DNA from 4 places in the Exiguobacterium sp. UBA3491 genome. Region 4 is predicted to be linked to each of the others. Evidence: predicted binding sites of a transcription regulator. Region 4 holds the regulator's gene; each other region holds the start of a gene.

Region 1 (5,595 bases), on a different contig from region 4:
TCGACTCGGTGGAGATGAATTCGCGATCCTTTTACAAGCCGATGATGAACTCTCCTTACGCCGAAAATGTAAATCCTTTTTACAATTTTTAAGACGTCCCTATGTCTACAAAGGACAATCTTTATTCGTTTCCGCAAGCATCGGAGTGACAGCGTGTCATGAGGCCGATCTTGATACATGTTTAAAGCAAGCCGATCTTGCCATGTATCGCGTGAAACATCGGGATAAGAATGATGTCGCTTTATATCGAGCGGACCCATGAAAAAACCTAGGACATATGACTTTTTGTAGTCAACGTGTCCTAGGTTTTTTGAGTTATTCTTCTGGTCTTGGTGCAATGTTACCTTCTTCGATATCGAGGAGCAAGTCGATTAATTCCGCACAAAACTCTGGATATTGACGAAGTAACGCGTCTTCTCCCACTTCATCCACGAAGTCCGTCAACAAAGCGAGGACTTCTGGTACTAATGCGCGCGCTACCTTCATGTAGGCAATCGCAAAGCGCCACTTACCAGAAATATAGAGCAGTTTCCCAATCAACAGATCCCCCGGTTCGACTTCAATCTCAGCCAAATCCGTTTGATACGTCTGTTTCGACATTAAATCAACAACACCATCTGCATCGACTTGAAACAGCGACGGCATCGGGTCAGCTAATCCACGCAAGGCGCGATAGAGACTAGGTGATAGCTCGTCTTTTATCTGCTCGAGAAAACGACCGTGCGGTGTTTTTCCTTGATCATCCGTTTCATAGAAGATCGCCCAGTCAACGAATAAGTCCCGGAACAATTCAGCATCTTTTAAATACCAACGTCCTTCTGTCGCAATCTCTTCAATGAAAGCGACCCAGTCCGTACTGCGTGCTGTTGCTGCTTCCTGATACATTTTCTTCAAGGCTGCATTCATTTCCGCTTCAGAAACCGTCGTCGGAAATGGAATTACTTTTCGATCGTTCTTCATTTCGATCGCCCTTTCCGGTGAGGAGTAGCCGGTCGCTTAATCGTCTGAGGAGCTGTGAATTCACGTTTCGGAATGACTTCTCCGCGGTAAATTTCCATTGGCTCCATCTCGACGCCCATTTGCTTTGCAAGTGTTTTTAAGTGTTTTAAATCTTGATCCGTGACAAGTGCAAGTACCATCCCATTTGCGTTTCCGCGTCCCGTCCGACCTGAACGGTGTACGAAATCGTCAAGCGACTCCGGTAAATCGTAATGGACGACGTGTGTGACCGCTTCGATATCAAGCCCACGCGCCGCAAGACCTGTCGTGACGAGTAAAGGAAACTCTCCCTTTTTATAAGAACGCAAGGTCTCCATCCGCTCTCGTTTTCCTTTTTCAGCGTCTAAAATCCGGTATTTCAGTGAGAATTTACTCAACTCGCCATTCAATGGTCCAAGGAATGAGCGATTGTTGATGAATGTCAGCACTTTTGATCCTTGCATGTTCGCCAGACGACGTAACAATTCCGGTTTCTGACGACGTGAAGTCTCCAAATAACCGAATGTCACTTGTGTGCTGACGACACGCTCAACACGAATCGTCTCAGGATCATTCGCAAGCGTCCGTCCCCATTCTGCTGTCCGTTCCGGCAATGTCGCTGAGACGAATGCCAGTTGTCGATCGCGTAGCGCACTATTTGCGATTCGCGTCGCCGAGTCACTCATGCCACTTTCATAAATTTGATCCGCTTCATCTAAAACGATCAATTTCACCTTATGCATCTTCAGCTTCTTCGAATCAATCAACTCGACGAGACGTCCCGGTGTTCCGACGATGATTTGCGGCTTTTTCTTCAATCGTTCATATTGTCGCTTTAATTCAACACCACCAATGAATGCACCGGATTTGATACCACTTCCTTGAGCAAATAATTGAATGACTTGATGAATTTGCATGACGAGTTCCCGTGTTGGTGCCGTGATGACGACTTGCACGTGTGGCTCTTCCACTTCAATCTTTTCTAAAGCTGGAATGACATAAGCAAGCGTCTTCCCTGTACCTGTCGGCGCTTCAGCTAGGACATCTTTTCCTTCGCGCAACAACGGAATCGCTTGTTCTTGAACAGGCATCAACTCTGTAAAGCGCGCCCGTTCCCATGCTTCCTGTAAAAATGGTTTTGTAAATTTCATAACGATTTCTCCTACTCTCTTAATTCCATCATGCCGTTACGTATTCGACATGATCTCCTGATGCATCACGGTATCCCCGTAATGTCTGTGTATATTCATTTCCTGCGTCGAGCAATCGGATGTGGAACCGGACTTCTTCTTCACCGGCTTCTTCCTTTAAAATCTCGAAGCCTTGGATGACACGATCCTGTAATTCTGCAGCGAGTGCCGGATACACGGCAAGACTCGCATACATCGCTTTTACGTCCACGGGACGGCGAACAAGCGCAATCCAGTACGATTCATCATAGCCGATAAAGTCTTCATAATCAAAATCATCTTCAAACCGAATCCAGAATCCATCACCTTCAAATTCTGTGATCATCCCAGTTCGCGTCGAACCTTCCGATCCGATTTTCAGCGAGACCCAGTCTCCCGACTGATAATCTCCTTGTTGCGTTAATGACACATACTCCATTTGGCACACCTCCACGTTCTATATTCCCTTTTTCATTGTCAACGATACGTCCTAAAAACACAAGATACCGTAACGTGACATTCCTCACAGTTTCAACTGTGCTAGTGGATCTTTTTCAAATCAGCTCATACAGTTTCGTGAAAATCTTGATTTACCAGACTTCAACTGTTTTTTAATCTTCACTCTTTCATAAGTACAGAAATAAAGAAAACCCCTCATATCAACGTTTGTTCACTTGTTAAATTATTCACATGAACGTAAAGGGAATCTCTATCTCCTTTTGTTACACTATTCACATAAGGAACTGATCATTAGCTCAATTTTAAAGGAGTGGTATCCATGTTATTAGAAAAAACGAGTGCCTGGACAAACTTTACGTCTGGCGAATGGATCAAGACAATCGATGTTGCAGACTTCATCCGGCTCAATCGCACGGAATATACAGGTGATGATCACTTTTTAGTCGGTCCGACGCAAGCGACGCAACGGCTTTGGCAACAAATTCTACAGTTGACGAATGAAGAACGACAACGTGGTGGTGTGTATGCCGTCGATGCCAAGACACCATCAACGATTCTCTCGCATGATGCAGGGTATCTTGATCCCTCTCTTGAAAAAATCGTCGGCTTACAGACAGATGAACCGTTCAAACGTTCAATTCATCCGAACGGCGGGATTCGGATGGTGAATGATGCCTTAGCTGCGTATGGCTTTGAAGCAGACGAGACCGTCACGAAAATTTTCAGCGAGTACCGGAAGACACATAACCAAGGGGTTTTCGATGCCTATACCCCTGAGATGCGCGCTGCACGTAAAGCCGGTATCATCACAGGATTACCAGACGCCTATGGACGTGGGCGGATCATTGGCGACTATCGTCGTGTCGCTTTGTACGGAACAGCACGCTTGATTGAAGAACGTAAGCGAGACTTGAAGGCACGTGGCGGCTTCCTCTCTGAATCGATGATCCGCGACCGCGAAGAGATGAATGAACAATTGCGCGCATTAACGGAATTGACCGAGCTTGGAACTCGCTATGGTTTTGATCTCTCCCGCCCTGCAGAAACAGCACAAGAAGCATTCCAGTGGGTCTATCTTGCTTATCTTGCTGCGATCAAAGAACAAAATGGTGCAGCTATGTCACTCGGTCGAGTCTCGACGTTCCTCGATATTTATGTCGAACGTGATCTTGCGACCGGCCGCTTGACGGAAGAAACAGCACAAGAGCTCGTCGATCATTTTGTCATGAAACTTCGGATCGTCAAATTCTTACGAACACCGGACTATAACGATCTCTTCTCTGGCGACCCGACGTGGGTAACGGAATCGATTGGCGGGATGAGTGAAGATGGTCGATCAAATGTCACGAAAAGTTCATTCCGGTTCCTGCATACGCTCTCGACACTCGGTCCGGCACCTGAACCAAATCTAACTGTTCTCTGGTCCACTCAGCTTCCACGCGGATTCAAGGAATTCTGCGCGAAGATGTCGATCATATCAAGCTCGATTCAGTATGAGAACGATGATTTGATGTTGCCGGTTTATGGGGATGATTACGGCATCGCTTGTTGTGTCTCCGCGATGCGGATCGGGAAACAGATGCAGTTCTTCGGTGCTCGAGCAAACCTTGCAAAAGCATTACTTTATACAATCAATGGCGGAATGGACGAGAAGCTCAAAATTCAAGTCGCCCCAGTCACACCATTGATGCTCGATGAAGTACTCGATTACGAGACAGTCATGGCGGCTTACGATCGTCAACTCGATTGGCTCGCAGAACTGTACGTCAACACACTGAATGTCATCCACTACATGCATGATAAGTACAGTTACGAACGGATTGAAATGGCTTTACACGATCCGGAAATCTTACGGACGATGGCATGCGGCATCGCTGGTTTATCGGTCGTCGCCGACAGTCTATCCGCTATTCGTTATGCAACAGTCCGCCCGATCCGAGATGCGGATGGGATTGCAGTTGATTTCAAGATCGAAGGTGAGTTTCCAAAGTTCGGGAATAACGATGAACGGGTCGATCAGATGGCTGTTGATCTCGTGACATTGTTCATGGAGAAAATCCGTAAACATCCAACGTATCGAAATGCGCTCCCGACACAGTCTGTCCTGACGATTACTTCAAACGTTGTCTATGGTAAGAAGACAGGAAATACACCCGATGGACGCCGTGCGGGTGAACCATTTGCACCGGGTGCTAACCCGATGCATGGACGTGATACCCGTGGTGCTGTCGCTGCTCTGACATCTGTCGGGAAACTACCATATGAACATGCGCTCGATGGTATCTCCTACACGTTCTCGATCGTTCCAAAAGCACTTGGTAAGGATGAAGCAACACGTATTCGCAATACGGTCGGATTACTTGACGGATATATGGGTGGTACGACTTCAAAAGGTCATCACTTGAATGTCAACGTCTTCGACCGTGAGACGTTACTCGATGCCATGGAGCATCCAGAACAATATCCACAGTTAACGATTCGGGTTTCCGGTTATGCCGTCAACTTCATTAAACTGACGCGTGAACAACAGATTGATGTCATCAATCGTACGTTCCACGGTTCTCTCTAAAATGATGTGTAGTATGTGAAAGGAAGTGAGCAGAATGACCTATGGTATGGTCCATTCCGTTGAATCATGTGGAACAGTCGATGGTCCTGGCATTCGATTCATCGTCTTTACGCAAGGATGTCCACTACGGTGTCAATACTGTCATAACGTGGATACATGGGAGTTCGGTTGCGGACAGCGTGTCTCAGCAGACGAAGTCGTAAAAGAAGCGATCAGCTATCGCTCCTTTTTCGAGGCGACGGGTGGCGGAATCACCTTCTCTGGAGGTGAACCGCTCGCTCAGCCAGAGTTCCTAGAGGCTGCTTTAACAGAAGCGAAGCGGCATGGACTGCATACGGTCATCGATACCGCTGGATCTGTCGTCCCAAAAAACATCGACGCCATTCTCGATGCGACGGATTTGGTTCTGCTCGATATCAA
Region 2 (5,595 bases), on a different contig from region 4:
AATGGGAGATTATCTTATCGTTGCGATTTCAACGGACGAATTCAATCGTTTGAAACATAAGCAGTCCTACCATAATTTCGAGAATCGGAAGATGATTCTTGAAGCTATCCGTTATGTGGATGAAGTCATTCCGGAAAACAGCTGGGATCAAAAAGTAGAAGATGTGAAGAAGCATAACGTCGACCTCTTCGTCATGGGTGATGATTGGAAAGGCGAGTTTGATTTCTTAAAAGAGCATTGTGAGGTCGTTTACCTTAGCCGAACTGAGGGTATTTCTACGAGTCAGATTAAAACGGAATTAGCTTCGAAGTGATTGAAGAGGAGACCACACGACGACGTGCGGTCTTTCTTCGTAGAAGGGCAGGATGAAAGTGGTTAGAGAAGGAATCGTATGGGTCTATTTATTGTTGTTTCGTATTTGTTATGGTGTCTTTCGGTGGTTACCGCTTCGACCCGTCACTTTATTTTGGATGACATATGGGGATAACGCAAAACCTGTTAATGATCGCTTGGCGCAGGAATTGCCAAATGAGAAACGGTATCTGGTATACGATCATCATTTCATGAAGCAGCCGGATCTGTGGAAGTCAGATCGGACTCTTCGCTTTCGTCGTTTACGATTCGTTCGGTTGGCATATTTGCTTGCGACCTCCCGGACGGTCTTCGTCGATAATTATGTCGCAGAATTTAGTGTCGCAACAACGCGACGAGGAACACGACGTATCCAGCTATGGCATGCGGCAGGAACATTAAAGCAGTTTGGACTGACCTCCTCCAAAAGTCTGTTCGTATCAGAACGGGTACGAAATCGTTTTCGACGTGTCTATCAGGAATATGGTGATTTCATCGTGCCGGGGATGCGTTGTGCGACACAATTCATGGCACCGCATGATTTAAAACGATCTCATTTTAAACCGTTCGGCATGCCGCGGACGGATTATTGGTATGATGAGGTTCAGCGGGAACATCGGGCACTTGATTTAAAAGAACGTTATGTAAAACCCGACCGCCGGATTCTATTGTATGCCCCGACTTACCGCGAATATAAAGGAACGGAAGATCACACGATTCAACAGTTCGAACGACTTGCTCAAGCGGGATGGACGATTCTTGTTAAGTTACATCCGACGATCCGAGCGCTTTCGACCTATCGTTCCGCCCATATACATCTTGTGGATGACACGTATCAGATTAATGATTATTTGCTCATCACGGATGTTCTGGTGACCGACTATTCGTCGATTCCATTTGAAAGCTGTCTTCTTGAGATTCCAACGTTCTTATACACACCGGACATCGACACATATCGACAACTACCAGGACTTGTCGATCAGTATCCGAAACCATTACCGGTGCGACAGACGGAGCAGATGGCGCAATTGATGGAGTGGATCGTGTCTGACGCGATACTTGAAGAGTGCCGTCAGCACATGCAGGAATTCCAAACAAGTTGGTATGATCACCCACCAGGTCAAGCAGTTGAACGAATCGTTCATCATTATTACGGAACAGGTATGTGATACTATATCTGACGATTGCTTTAGTTTTAGAAAGCGGTCGTCAGATACTTTTTTAAAATTAATGTGAAACATTGAACAAAGTTTGACAATCTTTTGAAAATCCATTCTTTTGAACTGTGATGTTCTATACTAAAAGCAGAAGAAAAGGAGAGGAGAAATGGATATGCTGACTTGTGGAACGACTGAAGCGAATACGTTCATCTTATCACCTGAGACAAGAACGTTACTAGAAAGCTTCATGACGGAAACGACGTTCAAAAAGGATTCCATCGTCTGTTGGGAAGGGGAAATGAACGACAAGTTGTTTTATGTGAAACAAGGAGGCGTCAAACTATCGAAGTTGACGAAAAAAGGCAGTCCATTACTCATGTTCTTATATTTCAAAGGGGATCTATTTGGTGAATTTGATGTAGGAGAAGCTTTTCCGAGTTCATACAGTATCGAGACGATGGAGGATAGTATCATCGGTTTCCTCACAAAAGAAAAATTAGAGGAACTCATGAGAAAGGATGGTACTTTTGCGCTTGAGATCATGCGGTGGCAAGCATTGATGCGGAAACAGACGGAGACTAAATTGCGCGACTTGCTATTGTTCGGAAAACCGGGCGCGTTAGCTTCGACGTTACTTCGTCTCATCGCGATGGAAGGGGAACAAGTAGGAGAAACCTACCGTCTTGCAAAACGTCCATCCGATGGGGAGTTTGGTCAATTGATTGGCGCACCGCGTGAAACGGTCAACCGGATGTTCTCCCAGTGGAAAAAAGAAGGTGTCATTTCGATGACGCCAAAAGAAATCATCATTCATGATGCACAATATCTGCGTGATCTGTGTCATTGTGAAGGATGCCCAGCAGGTGTTTGTCGAATTTAATAGATAGTGTACAAACAATTCAAACGTGAAGCAGAATTTTCTGTCTCGTGTATGGATTGTTTTTTTTGTAGATGAGTCGTGCCTCCTTCTCTTGTTCAGATGTGAACTTTCTGTGTGTTTTTAGAAAGAAAAGTGCGGATTCTTCACATTTGAAGTGATATATATCACAGTTTTCAAACTTGCTGAATTCTTACAATAAAGACAAGTTCAAAGCAGGAGAGGAGTAATCACCATGGACCAAAAATCAGAATCAAACCTCAAAGGAACATTTATTGCCGTCCTGATCGTAGCAGGTATCATCATTGGGATGTGGAGCTCAATCTTTCTATTATTCTTATCACGGTAAGGGGGAGTCACAATGCATATTCATCGTCTAGAAAAAATCTGGCTGATTTTTGGAGCAGTGATGCTTGGCGTCTTTTTAACCATCATCGGCGTATCCGCTTTTGCATCCGGAAATCAACCGCCATCCGATGCAACATTGATTGATCCGACGAAAGTTGATCAAACGAAACCATTCGACAAGCCAGGACTAAAAAAAATCGATGACGACCGATACGAAGCGATCATCGTCGCACAAGCGTTCCAATTCACACCAAAAGATATGGTCATTCCCAAAGGGGCAACGGTTGATTTTTTGGTGACATCAAAAGATGTCGTCCATGGCTTTGAAATTGTCAAGACGAATGTCAATATGATGGTCGTTCCTGGTCATATCAATTCCATTGAATATACATTCAAGGAAGCTGGCGAGTATTTGGTCGTCTGTAATGAATACTGTGGATCGGGTCATCATATGATGGCAACCAAAATCAAGGTGGTGGAATAAGATGAATGCCATTTCAAAAAAATTAAGACAGTTCGAGATGGAGCGTGGTCTGCCTGCTACCGTCATCGGAATTAAGGAAGCGAAGCTCGCTTTCGCACATGTTAGTTTTTCACTCGTTGCCTTATTGATTGGTGGTTTATGTGGATTGTTGCAAACGATGGTGCGGACAGGTGTCATTCCAGAAATTGCTGGAGTCGGCTACTATGAGCTTCTCACTGCCCACGGGTTAATGCTTGCGATCGTCTTTACGACATTATTCATATTTGGATTACTGTTTTCATTTTTAGGTCAATCCTTTGGACGGTTCGAAGACTTTCCTCGACGTCTCGGGTGGGTTGGATTCTGGTTCATGATCCTTGGTGTCATCCTCGTCACATGGATGGTACTTGCAGGAGAAGCTTCCGTCCTCTATACATTCTATGCACCACTCAAGGCACATCCAGTATTTTATATTGGACTCGTCATCTTCGTCGTCGGAACGTGGATTGCTTCTGGTGCCATGTTCCGTATGTATGCTGATTATAAACGGGAACACCCTGGCGTTCATCCACCACTTCAAGCATACATGAGTATTATGACTGCCTTATTATGGGTGGTTGCGACACTCGGAGTAGCAGCGACGATTCTCTTTCAGCTCCTTCCCTTATCCCTTGGTTGGACGGATAAGGTCGGAATCGAGCTATCCCGGACGCTATTTTGGTACTTTGGTCATCCACTCGTCTATTTCTGGTTGTTACCTGCCTACATCGTCTGGTATACAGTCATCCCGAAAATCGTTGGTGGAAAGGTTTTTTCTGACGCGTTAGCACGTATGTCATTTTTATTGTTCCTCCTCTTTTCGTTCCCGGTTGGTTTTCACCATCAATTGTTAGAGCCGGGGATTTCTGCTTTTTGGAAGTATGTCCAAGTCGTTTTGACGTTCCTCGTCATCATTCCATCATTGATGACAGCCTTCTCGATGTTTGCGACTTTTGAGTTGGCGGGTCGTCGGAAAGGGGCGACCGGGGTATTTGGTTGGGTGAAAAAAATGCCGTATCGCGATGTCCGGTTCCTTGCACCGTTCATCGGGATGTTGTTCTTCATTCCTGCAGGTGCAGGTGGTGTCATCAACGCATCGCATCAGCTGAACATCATCGTTCACAATACGTTATGGGTCACAGGACACTTTCATATCACGGTCGGTGCTGCTGTCGCACTGACGTTCTTCGGAACAGCCTATTGGCTTGTCCCGCTCTTACGTGGTCGAACGTTAACAGCGGCAATGAATCGTCTTGGGCTTATTCAAACGGCTGCCTGGACGATCGGAATGCTCTTCATGTCGACAGCAATGCATATCTCAGGTCTACTCGGTAATCCACGACGGACGGGTCCTGCCGCCTACTTCAAAGATTCGATCGTCGCTGACTGGATTCCATATCATGTCGCCATGGCAATTGGTGGGACGATTTTATTCATCTCGATTCTATTGTTCTTGTATGCGATGTTCCAACTTGCATTTCGTACACCAAAAGGAACGGAAGAATTTCCGATTGCTGAAACGGAAGAAGAGGCGATGGCAACGCCACTCTTCTTTGAAAATTGGAAGCTATGGATTTTTGTAACGTTCGCTTTGATTGCGTTTGCGTACACAGTACCGATTTGGCATATGATTGAAAACGCCCCTCCAGGCGCTCCGGGATGGAAGCTTTGGTAATCGTTTCGTACAACATCAAAACCCCGAACGGTCTCTGACTAAGAGACGATTCGGGGTTTTTGGCATGCGCTTAAAGAATAAGTAATGAAGGGCTAAATCTTATTTGACGAGATTATGCTTGAAGGCATAGACGACAGCTTGTGTACGGTCTACGACATCTAGTTTTGATAAGATGTTCGAGACATGTGTTTTGACGGTTTTTAAGGAAATGAATAATTCGTCCGCAATCTCTTGGTTCGCCATACCACGAGCCATCAATTGAAGAACTTCCTGCTCACGTTCCGTTAAATCATCATGTAAGTGTGTCGTAGGACGACGAAGACGTTCCATCATTTTACCGGTCACTTGTGCTGCCATGACAGATTGACCGTTTGCTGTCTTGCGAATCGCTTCTGCGATGTCAAAGGCGCTAGCTGTCTTTAAAACGTAACTCATCGCACCCGCTTCAATGACAGGATAGACTTTCTCGTCATCAAGAAAACTCGTCACGACGAGAATTTTTGCTTCCGGCCAGTCTTTGCGGATCAACCGGGTTCCTTCGACGCCATCAACTGGCTCCATCACTAAATCCATCAAGATGACATCCGGTCGGTGTTCGAGCGCCAGCAAGGCTCCCGCTTGACCATCCGAAGCTTCAGCGACGACCTCGATGTCTGGTTGTGTGGAAAGGAAAGCAGACACA
Region 3 (5,595 bases), on a different contig from region 4:
TTTGTGTCGTTTGCGTCGTTTGTTTGGCAAGGCGCTTTGCTGCCGTTGGACTCTGACGCTCATAGACGACGAATACTCGTTCAATCTCGGACTCCCAGACATTATTGCGACGTAGTAAATCCTTGATTGCTCCTGGCGTGGTCGACGATTGATTTAGACTGTTTCGTAAATCATGAATTTTAGAAGTAGAAAAGTAATACTGTTCGAGATAACGACTATCTTCATACAATAAAAGACCACGCACCGCATTGGCACGATCTCGCTTATGTTCAACCAACTGGTCCACTTGATTGATTAACGGTATGTCATGATCCTTCATTTGCTCTGTTATCGTTGCAATCGTCCGATAACCGGATAGGGCGTAAATGATTGGGATAGAAGCGAATAAACTGATCAAAAGGATCAGCAGAATACGCTGACGCCAAAGTGAGTGCATGCAATCATTCCTTTAAATAAATAGACATGTCATAAGCTTAACTACTATCGCAAAAAAAGTGAAGCCTGTCCATTTTTTGAATAGGGAGAAGAACGTAAAAAAATCAGTATTCCGAATAAAAAAGCAGGAAAGCTGGTGCAATACGAGAAGCTGTTTTAAAGTAAACGAAATAGAAAAAGCACAGCTAGGCTGCGCTTGAGTTTAAAACGAATACGAATGTTCCTTATAATTCCCAAAAATAGTATGGATTTCTGAGAACGTAACGAACGCGTTAGGTTCGACAGAAGAAACGATTTCTTGCAAACGGACGATTTCATTATTTTGAACGACGACATAGACCATTTTCTTCGTTCGGTTGGAGTATCCTCCCCGTGCATCAAGGATCGTCACACCACGACCAAGTTCTTTTGTGATGACTTCATTTATTTCATCCGCCTTTTCGCAAATAATGATACATTGCTTAGAAGCGGAATAAAAACTGTAAACCGTTTGAAGAGCTTTGGCGCGAACGAAGCTCATGATAAGAGCATACATAACGTGTTTCAAATCGAAGACCCACCATACCAAGATATAGATGACAAGATCTTGTATCAGAAATATGCGAGGAAGTGGCCAATTATGAAAACGAGCAAAGAAAAACTTTCCAAGAATATCGAGTCCACCTGTCGATGCGCCACCAAAGAAAATCAATGCCATCGCAAGACCAGAGACTAGACCGGCAAAGATGGAGGCAACAAGCGGATCGTTCAATGACTCGGGAACGATCTGAGTCGGAATCCAGTCGATTAAAAAAGAAGAGGCAACGACAATGATGCCAGATAAGAACATGAATCGCTTTCGTAAGAAACGGAAACCTAAAAGGAAGAGGGGAATGTTTAAGAGCAATTGGGTTAATCCGATTGGGGTGTGGAAAAGCTCTTGAAGGACAAGCGTGATCCCCATGATACCACCTGATCCGATATCATTTGGAGATAGTAGTAAGCTGATGTACAAGGAATACAGCAGCGTACCTATGATTAAAAAACTGATTTTTTCAACTCTCTTTTTCTGTGGGTGTGTTGTAGTCATGGCATTATGATGAGTGACCTCATGCTCCTCCTTCTGTGAGTATCTGCCTGCAAGAGTACGCCCATATGCATAAAATTTCAACCCTTCTTATGAAAAAAGATGAAAAAGGGTAAGTTTTTTTAGGAAGGTGATGAAAATGAAGAAAACATTCTTGATTATAGGCTGTATTTGTTTAGGCGTATTGGTGGGGATTCGTCTTTTTCAACAACCAGACGAAGAAAACCAACGATCTATTTGGCATGATGGTGATCTCGTAGCTAGACAAGTCGGTGCTTCCATGATGAATACGGTAGCTGTTCGCCAATTAGCTGAACAACTCCCGTTTTCATCAGAATTAAAACAGGTAGATGTCGAAGGAGAGTCGTTACGGCTCGCTTATGACGTCACAGGCAAAGAACGGCGTGCTTGGATCGGGACCGATACTGGTACATTACAAATGAATCAGGATTTCTTGAACGCTCGCTTATCAAAAGTACTTATGCATCATACGCTCGTTTTATTTTCGACGATTCCTGACTTGACCAATCTTGAAATTCACTATACCGATCCCTATTCGAAAGCTGATTTTAAGATAGATCGTAGCGCGTTCGACATCTATACACCATCTGACATCGAACGCGCTACGTCATCGTCTGGACGTTTTAATCGTGTCGTCATCGATGGATATGTGCTTGATTCCTCCAGACGACAAACCTTTTTCGAGCGTTTCGCATCAGGATTTTCGATTCAAACTAATTAATTGTATAAAGCAAGAAAAGGCATTTTTCACAATCTCGACACAATGATATCGTTTACATCTCGTTCTTTTATGAAAACGATAAAACAGGTCTAATCAAGACTTGAACATCTCTTAAGATGGAAGTATTATAATAAATGAACAAACATTGTGAAGTGTTGAACAAAAGGAAGAGAGGTTTCTACAATGAACGAGGTAGAAGCATTAGAAGGGTTACGGAATAAAGCAATCAAGTCGACACGTATGCTACAACTGCGTCCTCTCGAATACTTAGTTCGTGCTATGTTAGCGGGGATATTCATTGGATTTGCAATCATTTTTACCTTAAAAGCAATTAACGGGCTGTATTTGGCAGAATCACCTGCCGCGACACTTGTCGGTGGATTGACGTTCGGAGTGGCACTCGTCTTGATCATTTATGGCGGTGCAGAACTGTTTACAGGGAATACGATGTATTTCACGACGGCAACGATGCGCGGCTATACAACGAAGATGGATACGATGAAAGTCTGGTTGATTTGTCTGATCGGAAATGGTCTTGGAGGATTAGCATTCGCATTACTCTTCTCTCAAACAGGTATCTTACAGGAACTTGGAATGAACAATTGGTTGTTTGCTGTATCGGAAACAAAAATTCATCATTCGACGTGGGAAATCTTTACCCGGGCAATCTTCTGTAACTGGATGGTCTGTTTAGCAATTTTCATTCCGAAGAACATGAAGAATGAATTAGCGCAGATCATGATGATGATGGTACTTGTCGCAGTCTTCTTCGCATCAGGATTTGATCATGTCATCGCAAATATGGCATTGTTCTCTATCGCATTAATCGTGCCACATCCGGATACGATTACGTTTGCAGGAGCCATGCACAATCTGTTACCGGCTTTAGCTGGGAATATCATCGGTGGAGCAGTCTTCATGGGAATGATTTATACGTGGTTGAATAAAGAAAAACTAGAAATAGATGAATCACGTCAATCTACGGCACCGGTTCATATCGCTTCTAAACAAAATGCATAATGAAAAAGCAGCTGTCGCGACAGCTGCTTTTTCATTCATTCCATATGTTGAAAGCGATCAACATCTGCGGCGAGTTCTTCGTAAATCGTTTCGACGATTTGTGCGTCATCAAAGAGTCCGAGGACGTTATCGTCCGGTAAGGCGTCAACAGGAGACGTAAAGTACAGAACTGCCGTTAGCAATAATTGTTCTTGCTCTGCATGCATCTCGAATTTTTTCTGATAGAGGGCACGAAGCATTTCGAGTAGTTGTTTTAATTGGAAATAAAGGACGAGTTCTGCCTCGCGTTCGATATCAGAACTTTCCGTAGACGCGATATCTTGTGTCAGATGTGCGAGTCCGATTTCTGCTCGAATCAACAATTCTTGTTGTGCTTTTTCATCACCGACGAGATCGAGTGCCTGTCGGTGAAAATACGTATAAGCTGATTTAAAATCTCCGGGTGTGAATTCCATGATGATGCCTCCTTCTCTTCTCTATCTAGTTTCGCCTTATTTCTTGCAAAATTGCAACTATTTCGTGAAAATAAAGATACAAGAAAGGGGATTACATAATGCCGACACAAGCAGAATTACAACAGTACGCGTCTTTAGCAGTGCGTACCGGGATCAATCTACAGCCAGGACAACAATTGGAGGTGCGAGCGGGAATCGAGAATTTACCACTTGTTCGCGAAATCACACGTGTAGCATATGAAGTAGGTGCTACGCAAGTATATGTACAATGGTCAGATGATGAGATGACGAAAATCCGTTATTTTGATGCACCAGAAGACTCGTTTGATACATTCCCGGATTGGTTAAAAGCACGTTACGATCAGCTTGCAGAAGAAAAAACAGCATTCTTATCAGTCGTCAGTGAAGATCCAGATTTATTAAATGGTGTTGATTCAAGTCGAATCGCGCGTGCGAATAAAGCAGCTGGTATTGCTCTCGCCAATTGGCGAAAGTTCGTCATGAGTGACAATGTCAGCTGGTGTGTCGTAGCAGCACCTTCTGAAAGCTGGGCGAAGAAAGTATTTCCTGATGCAGAGGAACCGATTGAGGAACTGTGGGCAGCTATTTTGAAGGCAACCCGTGCTGATCAAGCGGATCCGGTTGCTGCATGGGCGGATCATGATCATAATCTGCGTTCAAAAGCGAAATTCCTGACAGAGAAGAAATACAAAACATTGCATTATACAGCGCCAGGAACAGAGTTATCAATTGAATTACCAGAACGTCACGTTTGGTTAGGTGGCGGTGGTCCGAATGCAGATGGTGTTGATTTTATCGCGAATCTGCCGACTGAAGAAGTGTTCACATTACCGAAGAAGACAGGTGTTAACGGTCATGTTTCGAGTACGAAACCACTCAGCTACAGTGGTAACTTGATTGATGAATTTACTCTTTGGTTCGAGGACGGAAAAATCGTCAAAGCGGAAGCGAAACAGGGGCAAGAAGCATTGGATGATTTAATTTCCCTCGATGAAGGTGCCCGGTATCTCGGAGAAGTCGCGCTCGTACCACATCGTTCTCCGATTTCTGATTCAGGTATTTTATTCTACAATACGTTGTTTGATGAGAATGCTTCGTGCCACTTAGCAATTGGTCGTGCGTACTCGACGTGTATTGAAAATGGTCCTAGTCTTTCAGCGGAAGAACTAGAAGCACAAGGTGCGAACGACTCGATGACGCATGTCGACTTCATGATTGGATCCGCGGATCTATCAATTGAGGGAGAACTTGCAGACGGGACGCGTGAATCAGTCATGCGTGACGGAAACTGGTCGATCTAAATGAATAAAAAGGTGAGTCCAAATACTGGGCTCACCTTTTCTGATTAGATTATTATCAAGCTTCTTCCCCAATGATTTTTACTTCTGTCTCAAGTAAAATACCGAATTTTTCTTGGACGGTTTCTTGTACATGGCGAATGAGTGCAATGTAGTCAGATGCTGATGCGTTTTCGACGTTGACGATAAAACCGGCGTGTTTCTTTGATACTTCAGCACCACCGATGCGGGTTCCTTGGAGTTCACTATCTTGAATCAATTTACCCGCAAAATAGCCTTCTGGACGTTTGAAGACACTACCACAAGAAGGATATTCGAGAGGCTGCTTTGTTTCTCGTTTATGCGTTAGATCATCCATGACTTCCTTGATCAATGCTGGATCACCCTCCGTCAAAGCAAATCGTCCTTCGAGAATGATGTATTCTTTCTTTGAGAAACAACTCGTCCGGTATCCCAGTTCGAGTTCATCATGCGAAATGTTCAACAGATCCCCTTGTCGTGTCAAAACAGTGGCGCTATGAAGGCAATCTTTGACTTCTCCACCGTAGGCGCCCGCAT
Region 4 (5,595 bases):
GACGGATTTAACGCTCGTCGATAGCGATGCAATCGACGTGCCCGGAATCGCGGAAGCGAAAATCCGGTTCGAGATGCGCTTAACACAACATGTCGAGCTAGAAGGTGCCGATCTTTTGATCGGGGAAGTACTGCGCTATCACGTCGCGGATGAACTCGTCGAGTCGTTCCGGATCGATGCGGCAGGATTGAAGGCTGTCGCTCGCTTAGCAGGAAATGATTATGCGACGATCGGGAAGACGTTTACGATTGCTCGACCGACAAAATGATAGAAGTGTGAATGCTTGATTCAGTGTACGATCCATGTTGACGACGAACGTTTCGATTTAAATAAAAAGGAGTGGTGAGACCGGTCTAGCTACCGGAATCTCCACTCCTTTTTTCATATCGCGTATCTAGTTCATCGATCGGACTTCAAGGTTGTGGATCGATTTCGTTTGAAGAACCTTCGAGTCCGTGACGTTTACTATACTGATAACCATCGAGCAAATAAAAAATGATTGCCAGCGCCCAAACCCCGACACAACTGATCAAAAAGGCAGTCAAGGGAGTGACGCTACCATAATAGGATATGATCAATGGATCATTGAGTTCGACGAACAGTTGTGTCGTTAGAAGCGTACAACATAGTCCAGAGAGTAGACTGACGAGAAGACCGCTCCATGTCTGGATGACAAGTCCGATCATGCAAGAAATCAGAAGGAACAAAGGAAGAGCAGCATTAAAGGCATCCGGGCGGATGAAGGCGGACACGTAGTCCGCATACATCGGAACGAAATAAAGAATACCGGATAACAGTCCTTGAATCAGGTTGATGAAAAAGCTTTTCGTTCGCATCAGTGTTGGTTCTCCCATCGTTCCATCAATTCAAGTAGATCGACATCGATCTGGTCTCGTTCCGCAGATAACGCTGTCGCTTTTGGAATATCATTAAAAACTTCCGGTTCGCAAAGCAACTGTTCGATTTCCGCTGAACGCTGTTCGAGCCGTTCAATATCTTGTTCGAGTTGTTCGATTTGCTGACGGCGTTTTTTTTCTTCTTTCTGTGCTTCTTTGTCGATCGTCTTCGATGCCGTGACTTTTGCCGCTTTTGCCTCTTCGGCTTCAAGGCGAGCGATTTCTTCTTGTTCAGCCTTCTTCTCTGTGTAGTACGAATAATCGCCGAGGTATTCTGTCACACCAGCTTCACTCATCTCGATGACGCGTGTCGCGATCCGATCGATGAAGTACCGGTCATGGGAAACGAAGAGTAGCGTACCTTCATAGTCGACGAGAGCGTTCTCAAGGACCATCTTCGAATCCAGATCCAAGTGGTTCGTTGGCTCGTCAAGGATGAGGACGTTAGTCTTCCGGAGTTTCAGTTTTGCGAGCGCGAGACGTCCGCGTTCGCCACCGGACAATTCATGGACAATCTTGAAGACATCGTCGCCGCTGAACAGGAATTGTCCGAGCACAGAACGGACTTCTTGTTCGCGCATCAGTGGCCATTCGTTCCAAATCTCATCGATGACACGATTCCGGTCATTGAGTTCTGCTTGCTCTTGATCGTAATACCCGATCGAGACGCCGGTGCCAAAACGGAAATCACCGAAGAGAGGACGTAAACGACCGACGAGGACTTTTAAGAGCGTCGACTTCCCGATTCCGTTCGGTCCGACGAGTGCCAGTGATTCGCCGCGTTGCAAGCGGAACGTGATGTCTTTTGAGACAGCTTCTTCGTAACCGATTGCCAATTGATTGACTTGAAGAACGTCATTCCCGCTCTGTTTTTCGATTGGGAAGGAGAGGACCGTACTGCGTTCATCTCCATCTGGTCGGTCGAGCCGGTCGACCTTCTCGAGCCGTTTTCGAACGCTTTGAGCACGCTTTGTCGTTGTCGCCCGAGCGATGTTTCGTTGAATGAAATCCTGCATCTTCGCGATTTCTTCTTGCTGCTGTTCGAACTGTTTCATTTCTTGATCGTACAATGCCGCTTTTTGCTCGAGGTACTTCGTATAGTTCCCAGTGAACTTACGACAGACATTACGAGAGAGCTCATAGACGACATTGACGACTTGATCGAGGAAGTACCGATCGTGCGAGACGATCAGAACGGCACCACGATAACCACCGAGGTAACTTTCAAGCCAAGCGAGCGTATCGATATCCAGATGGTTCGTCGGTTCATCGAGAATGAGAAGCTCTGGTGCTTGCAGGAGCATCTTCGCTAAGGCGAGCCGTGTCCGTTGACCTCCGGACAATGTCTGGATCCGGCGTGAGTAATCGTCTGGATAAAAGCGCATGCCGTGCAGGACGGAGCGAATATTCGCTTCGAACTGATAACCACCTGCTTCTGAGAAGTCATGTTGTGCTTGATCGTACGTCTTCAGAAGTCGATCGTAAGCGACCGGGTCGTTCAAGATGTGCTCCATGCCCATCTCGATTTCCATCCGGCGCAGTGTCCGTTCTTGTTCTTGCAGATGTTCAAAGACGGTCAGCATCTCGTTCCAGATCGTCTCATTCGATTCGAGACCACTGTCTTGCGCGAGATAGCCGATTTTGACATCTTTACCTTTCATGATATCGCCCGAGTCATGACTGAGTTCACCAGCGATGATTTTGAGCAAGGTTGATTTACCGGCACCATTTCGACCGACGAGCGCAATTCGGTCGCGCTCTTGTACTTCCAATTTGATATTTTCTAAAATCGGCTCGACGCCGAATGATTTCGAGAGTTGGTTGACTTGTAAGAGTATCATTTCCATCCATCCTTCCACCCTTTAGTCTATCACGAACAAAAGCGCGAGGTCCTGCGGAATATATTATTTGTGACTCTATGTGAAGTGGTTTACAATCAAGGAGAGTAGAAAGCTTTTTGCAAAGATTTGGGTGCCACGATGGATGTGGCCGAAGGGGGAACTGCAGGATGAATGGATCAGACACAAAAATTCCACAAGCGACAGCAAAACGGTTGCCGCTATATTATCGCTTCATCCAAAGTTTATACAATTCAGGCAAGCTCCGCGTCTCTTCTGCTGAGTTAAGCGAGGCGGTGAAGGTTGATTCAGCAACGATTCGTCGCGATTTTTCCTACTTTGGGGCACTAGGGAAGAAGGGGTATGGATATAACGTTCAACATCTCTTAACGTTTTTCCGGAAAACCTTGAATCAAGATGAGGTGACGAATGTTGCCTTGATTGGGGTCGGTCATCTCGGAACAGCGTTTGCAAATTATAACTTTTTAAAGAATAATAGTACTCGGATAGTCGTTGCGTTTGATGCGGACGAAGAGAAGGTCGGAACAACGACGCATGACGTTCCAATCTATCATGTTTCGGACATGAAAGAACAAATCGAAGCGAATCAGGTCGATGTCGCCATCTTGACGGTTCCATCCCAGTTCGCACAGTCAGTAGCGGATGAGTTAGTCGAGTATGGTGTGACAGGCATTCTGAACTTTACGCCTGCACGGTTGAACGTGCCAGCGAGCGTTCGGGTTCATCACATCGATTTATCGATCGAGTTGCAGTCGTTAGTTTATTTCATGAAGCATTATTCGCAATCAGCTGAAGGAGTGAAATCATAATGGAAAACCTTATCCCGCTCACGTTAGGTATCGGACCTGCGAGTATCGGATTAATTGCTGTCGTCGCGTTGATCATCTTCGGACCGAAGAAGTTGCCGGAATTCGGTCGTGCTGCCGGTCAAACATTGAAAGAGTTCAAGAATGCCACGAACGGCATCATGGACGACGATAAAAAGGACGAACCGAAAGAGAAGTGATTGAATCATGACGGTTGATCAAGAACAAAGCATGACGTCGCACCTAGACGAACTGCGTAAGCGGATTGTCTGGTCGCTCCTCATCGTCGTCGTCCTGTTCGCTGTCGCATTTCCGCTCGTTCGACCGCTCGTCCGTTTTCTGCAAGCGGACTTAAAAGAGCTCGGTATCGGATTAAATGCCTTCAACGTCGCCGATCCTTTAATGTTGTATTTGAATCTTGCGTTCATCATCGCGCTGATTTTAGCGTCACCGTTCTGGATGTATCAACTGTGGGCATTCGTCCGACCAGGGCTTTATGAAAAGGAACAAAAAGCAACACTGACGTATATTCCAGTCATCTTCTTTCTATTTTTGGCTGGTGTAGCCTTCTCGTATTTCTGGTTGCTTCCCTTCTTGCTCGAAGTCTCAACGGATCTCGGGAAAGAATTGGGGATCGAGCAAGTCATCGGGGTCGAAAACTACTTCAGTTTCTTGATCCGGTTGACGATGCCGTTTGGTCTTCTCTTCCAATTGCCGGTCGTGACGATGTTCCTGACACGCCTTGGTCTTGTGACGCCATATTTCATGCGAAAGAATCGAAAATATGCGTATTTCGCGCTGTTCGTCGTTGCGGCATTGATCGCACCGCCGGACGTGACGTCACACTTGATGATCTCAGTGCCGTTGTTCGTTCTCTATGAAATCAGTATCTTGATTTCCGCGCGGACGTATAAAAAGGTCTTGATCCTCGAGCAACAGGCAGAGCTTGAACGACAGGCGGATTTGATGCGTGAATTGAATAAATGAATCGTGAATTCCTTCCAGCCATTTCGGGAGGAATTCTTTTTTATGAAAGCGTTATGTTTATATTGATAAAGCAGTTAGCGATGCGTATACTAAAGATAATTCATGGGGGCTTAGCTCAGCTGGGAGAGCGTTTGGCTGGCAGCCAAAAGGTCGTCGGTTCGATCCCGATAGTCTCCACCAAGTTCATACGTTCAACTCCTCGAGTGCTCGAGGAGTTTTTTTATGTTCCCAGTTAAATTCCTTCCAAATATAAAATGTCACCAAAAAGAAAAAAATTAAAAAAATAGACAAATATAAATTGTTTATTTCCATTAACTTCATTAAACTAAAAATACAGAATTTTCGTTAAACTGTTTTATTAGTATTACTACTATGGTTTTACAGAAAAGGGGAAACGAACGCATGAAGAAGAAGATTGCACTTATGGCAGCCGTCTTAATGACGTCTTCCAATCTAGTCAGTGCGCAAGGTGCACTGTCCTCGCAAGACAAAGCGACGGGTCAAAAACCGCAGGCGCTCTCACTGAAGAAATCGGGACAAGAAAAGAACTACAAACAATCGGATAAAGTCCGAGTCGTCATCGAGATGGAACAAAAACCGGCGATTCAAATCGCCCAATCTCAAAACAAGCGGTATAGCACATTGAGCAATGCCGAAAAGGAATCGATCAAGGATCGACTCGTCAGCGTCCAAAAATCAGTCAAGTCAGCTATCGCTAAAAAGGCGATTCCTGTTACATATAAAGAAAGCTTCACAACCGTCATCAATGGATTCAGTGGTGAAGTGAAGTTCGGTGACATCGAAGATATCAAACAACTCGAAGGAGTCAAAAGTGTACATATCGCGCACGAATATGCGCGCCCAACCGTCGATAAAGGTGCCAAGCCAGACATGCTGTACAGCAAGGACATGGTCAATGCGAAGGAAACGTGGCAGGACTATGGCTTTAAAGGGGAAGGAACCGTCGTCGCGGTCATCGATACGGGGATTGATCCATCGCACAAAGACATGGTCTTGAGTCCAGAGACAAAGGTGGATTTAACCTCT

Evidence for each region. The regulator Rex, encoded in region 4, represses fermentation and respiration genes when NADH is low (regulators of the CRP and FNR family bind a similar motif). The targets are predictions, from matches to a motif close to TTGTGAAATATTTCACAA.
Region 1: pflB (formate C-acetyltransferase) is a predicted target of Rex. The motif match lies at 2,822-2,839, and genes of this name have one in related genera.
Region 2: B4F99_RS11595 (cytochrome C oxidase subunit II) is a predicted target of Rex. The motif match lies at 2,544-2,561, and genes of this name have one in related genera.
Region 3: B4F99_RS11835 (formate/nitrite transporter family protein) is a predicted target of Rex. The motif match lies at 2,389-2,406, and genes of this name have one in related genera.

What each region holds. Positions count from the first base shown of each region.
Region 1 is NZ_DFQK01000030.1:52,455-58,049, forward strand. Features, by position in the region: gene B4F99_RS11520 (GGDEF domain-containing protein) at 1-262, shown strand, start outside; gene B4F99_RS11525 (hypothetical protein) at 316-960, opposite strand; gene B4F99_RS11530 (DEAD/DEAH box helicase) at 957-2,129, opposite strand; gene B4F99_RS11535 (hypothetical protein) at 2,158-2,586, opposite strand; gene pflB (formate C-acetyltransferase) at 2,926-5,175, shown strand; gene pflA (pyruvate formate-lyase-activating protein) at 5,210-5,595, shown strand, end outside.
Region 2 is NZ_DFQK01000030.1:64,640-70,234, reverse strand. Features, by position in the region: gene tagD (glycerol-3-phosphate cytidylyltransferase) at 1-313, shown strand, start outside; gene B4F99_RS11605 (CDP-glycerol glycerophosphotransferase family protein) at 366-1,520, shown strand; gene B4F99_RS11600 (Crp/Fnr family transcriptional regulator) at 1,684-2,391, shown strand; gene B4F99_RS11595 (cytochrome C oxidase subunit II) at 2,624-2,737, shown strand; gene B4F99_RS11590 (cytochrome c oxidase subunit II) at 2,750-3,220, shown strand; gene B4F99_RS11585 (b(o/a)3-type cytochrome-c oxidase subunit 1) at 3,222-4,913, shown strand; gene B4F99_RS11580 (response regulator) at 5,013-5,595, opposite strand, start outside.
Region 3 is NZ_DFQK01000030.1:111,214-116,808, reverse strand. Features, by position in the region: gene B4F99_RS11850 (CHASE3 domain-containing protein) at 1-436, opposite strand, end outside; gene B4F99_RS11845 (YitT family protein) at 638-1,504, opposite strand; gene B4F99_RS11840 (hypothetical protein) at 1,641-2,243, shown strand; gene B4F99_RS11835 (formate/nitrite transporter family protein) at 2,427-3,263, shown strand; gene B4F99_RS11830 (YkvA family protein) at 3,299-3,718, opposite strand; gene B4F99_RS11825 (aminopeptidase) at 3,817-5,040, shown strand; gene murB (UDP-N-acetylmuramate dehydrogenase) at 5,096-5,595, opposite strand, start outside.
Region 4 is NZ_DFQK01000021.1:32,184-37,778, forward strand. Features, by position in the region: gene B4F99_RS07095 (flavin reductase family protein) at 1-268, shown strand, start outside; gene B4F99_RS07100 (hypothetical protein) at 414-836, opposite strand; gene B4F99_RS07105 (ATP-binding cassette domain-containing protein) at 836-2,737, opposite strand; gene B4F99_RS07110 (redox-sensing transcriptional repressor Rex) at 2,905-3,564, shown strand; gene B4F99_RS07115 (twin-arginine translocase TatA/TatE family subunit) at 3,564-3,761, shown strand; gene tatC (twin-arginine translocase subunit TatC) at 3,769-4,548, shown strand; tRNA gene B4F99_RS07125 (tRNA-Ala) at 4,653-4,728, shown strand; gene B4F99_RS07130 (S8 family serine peptidase) at 4,951-5,595, shown strand, end outside.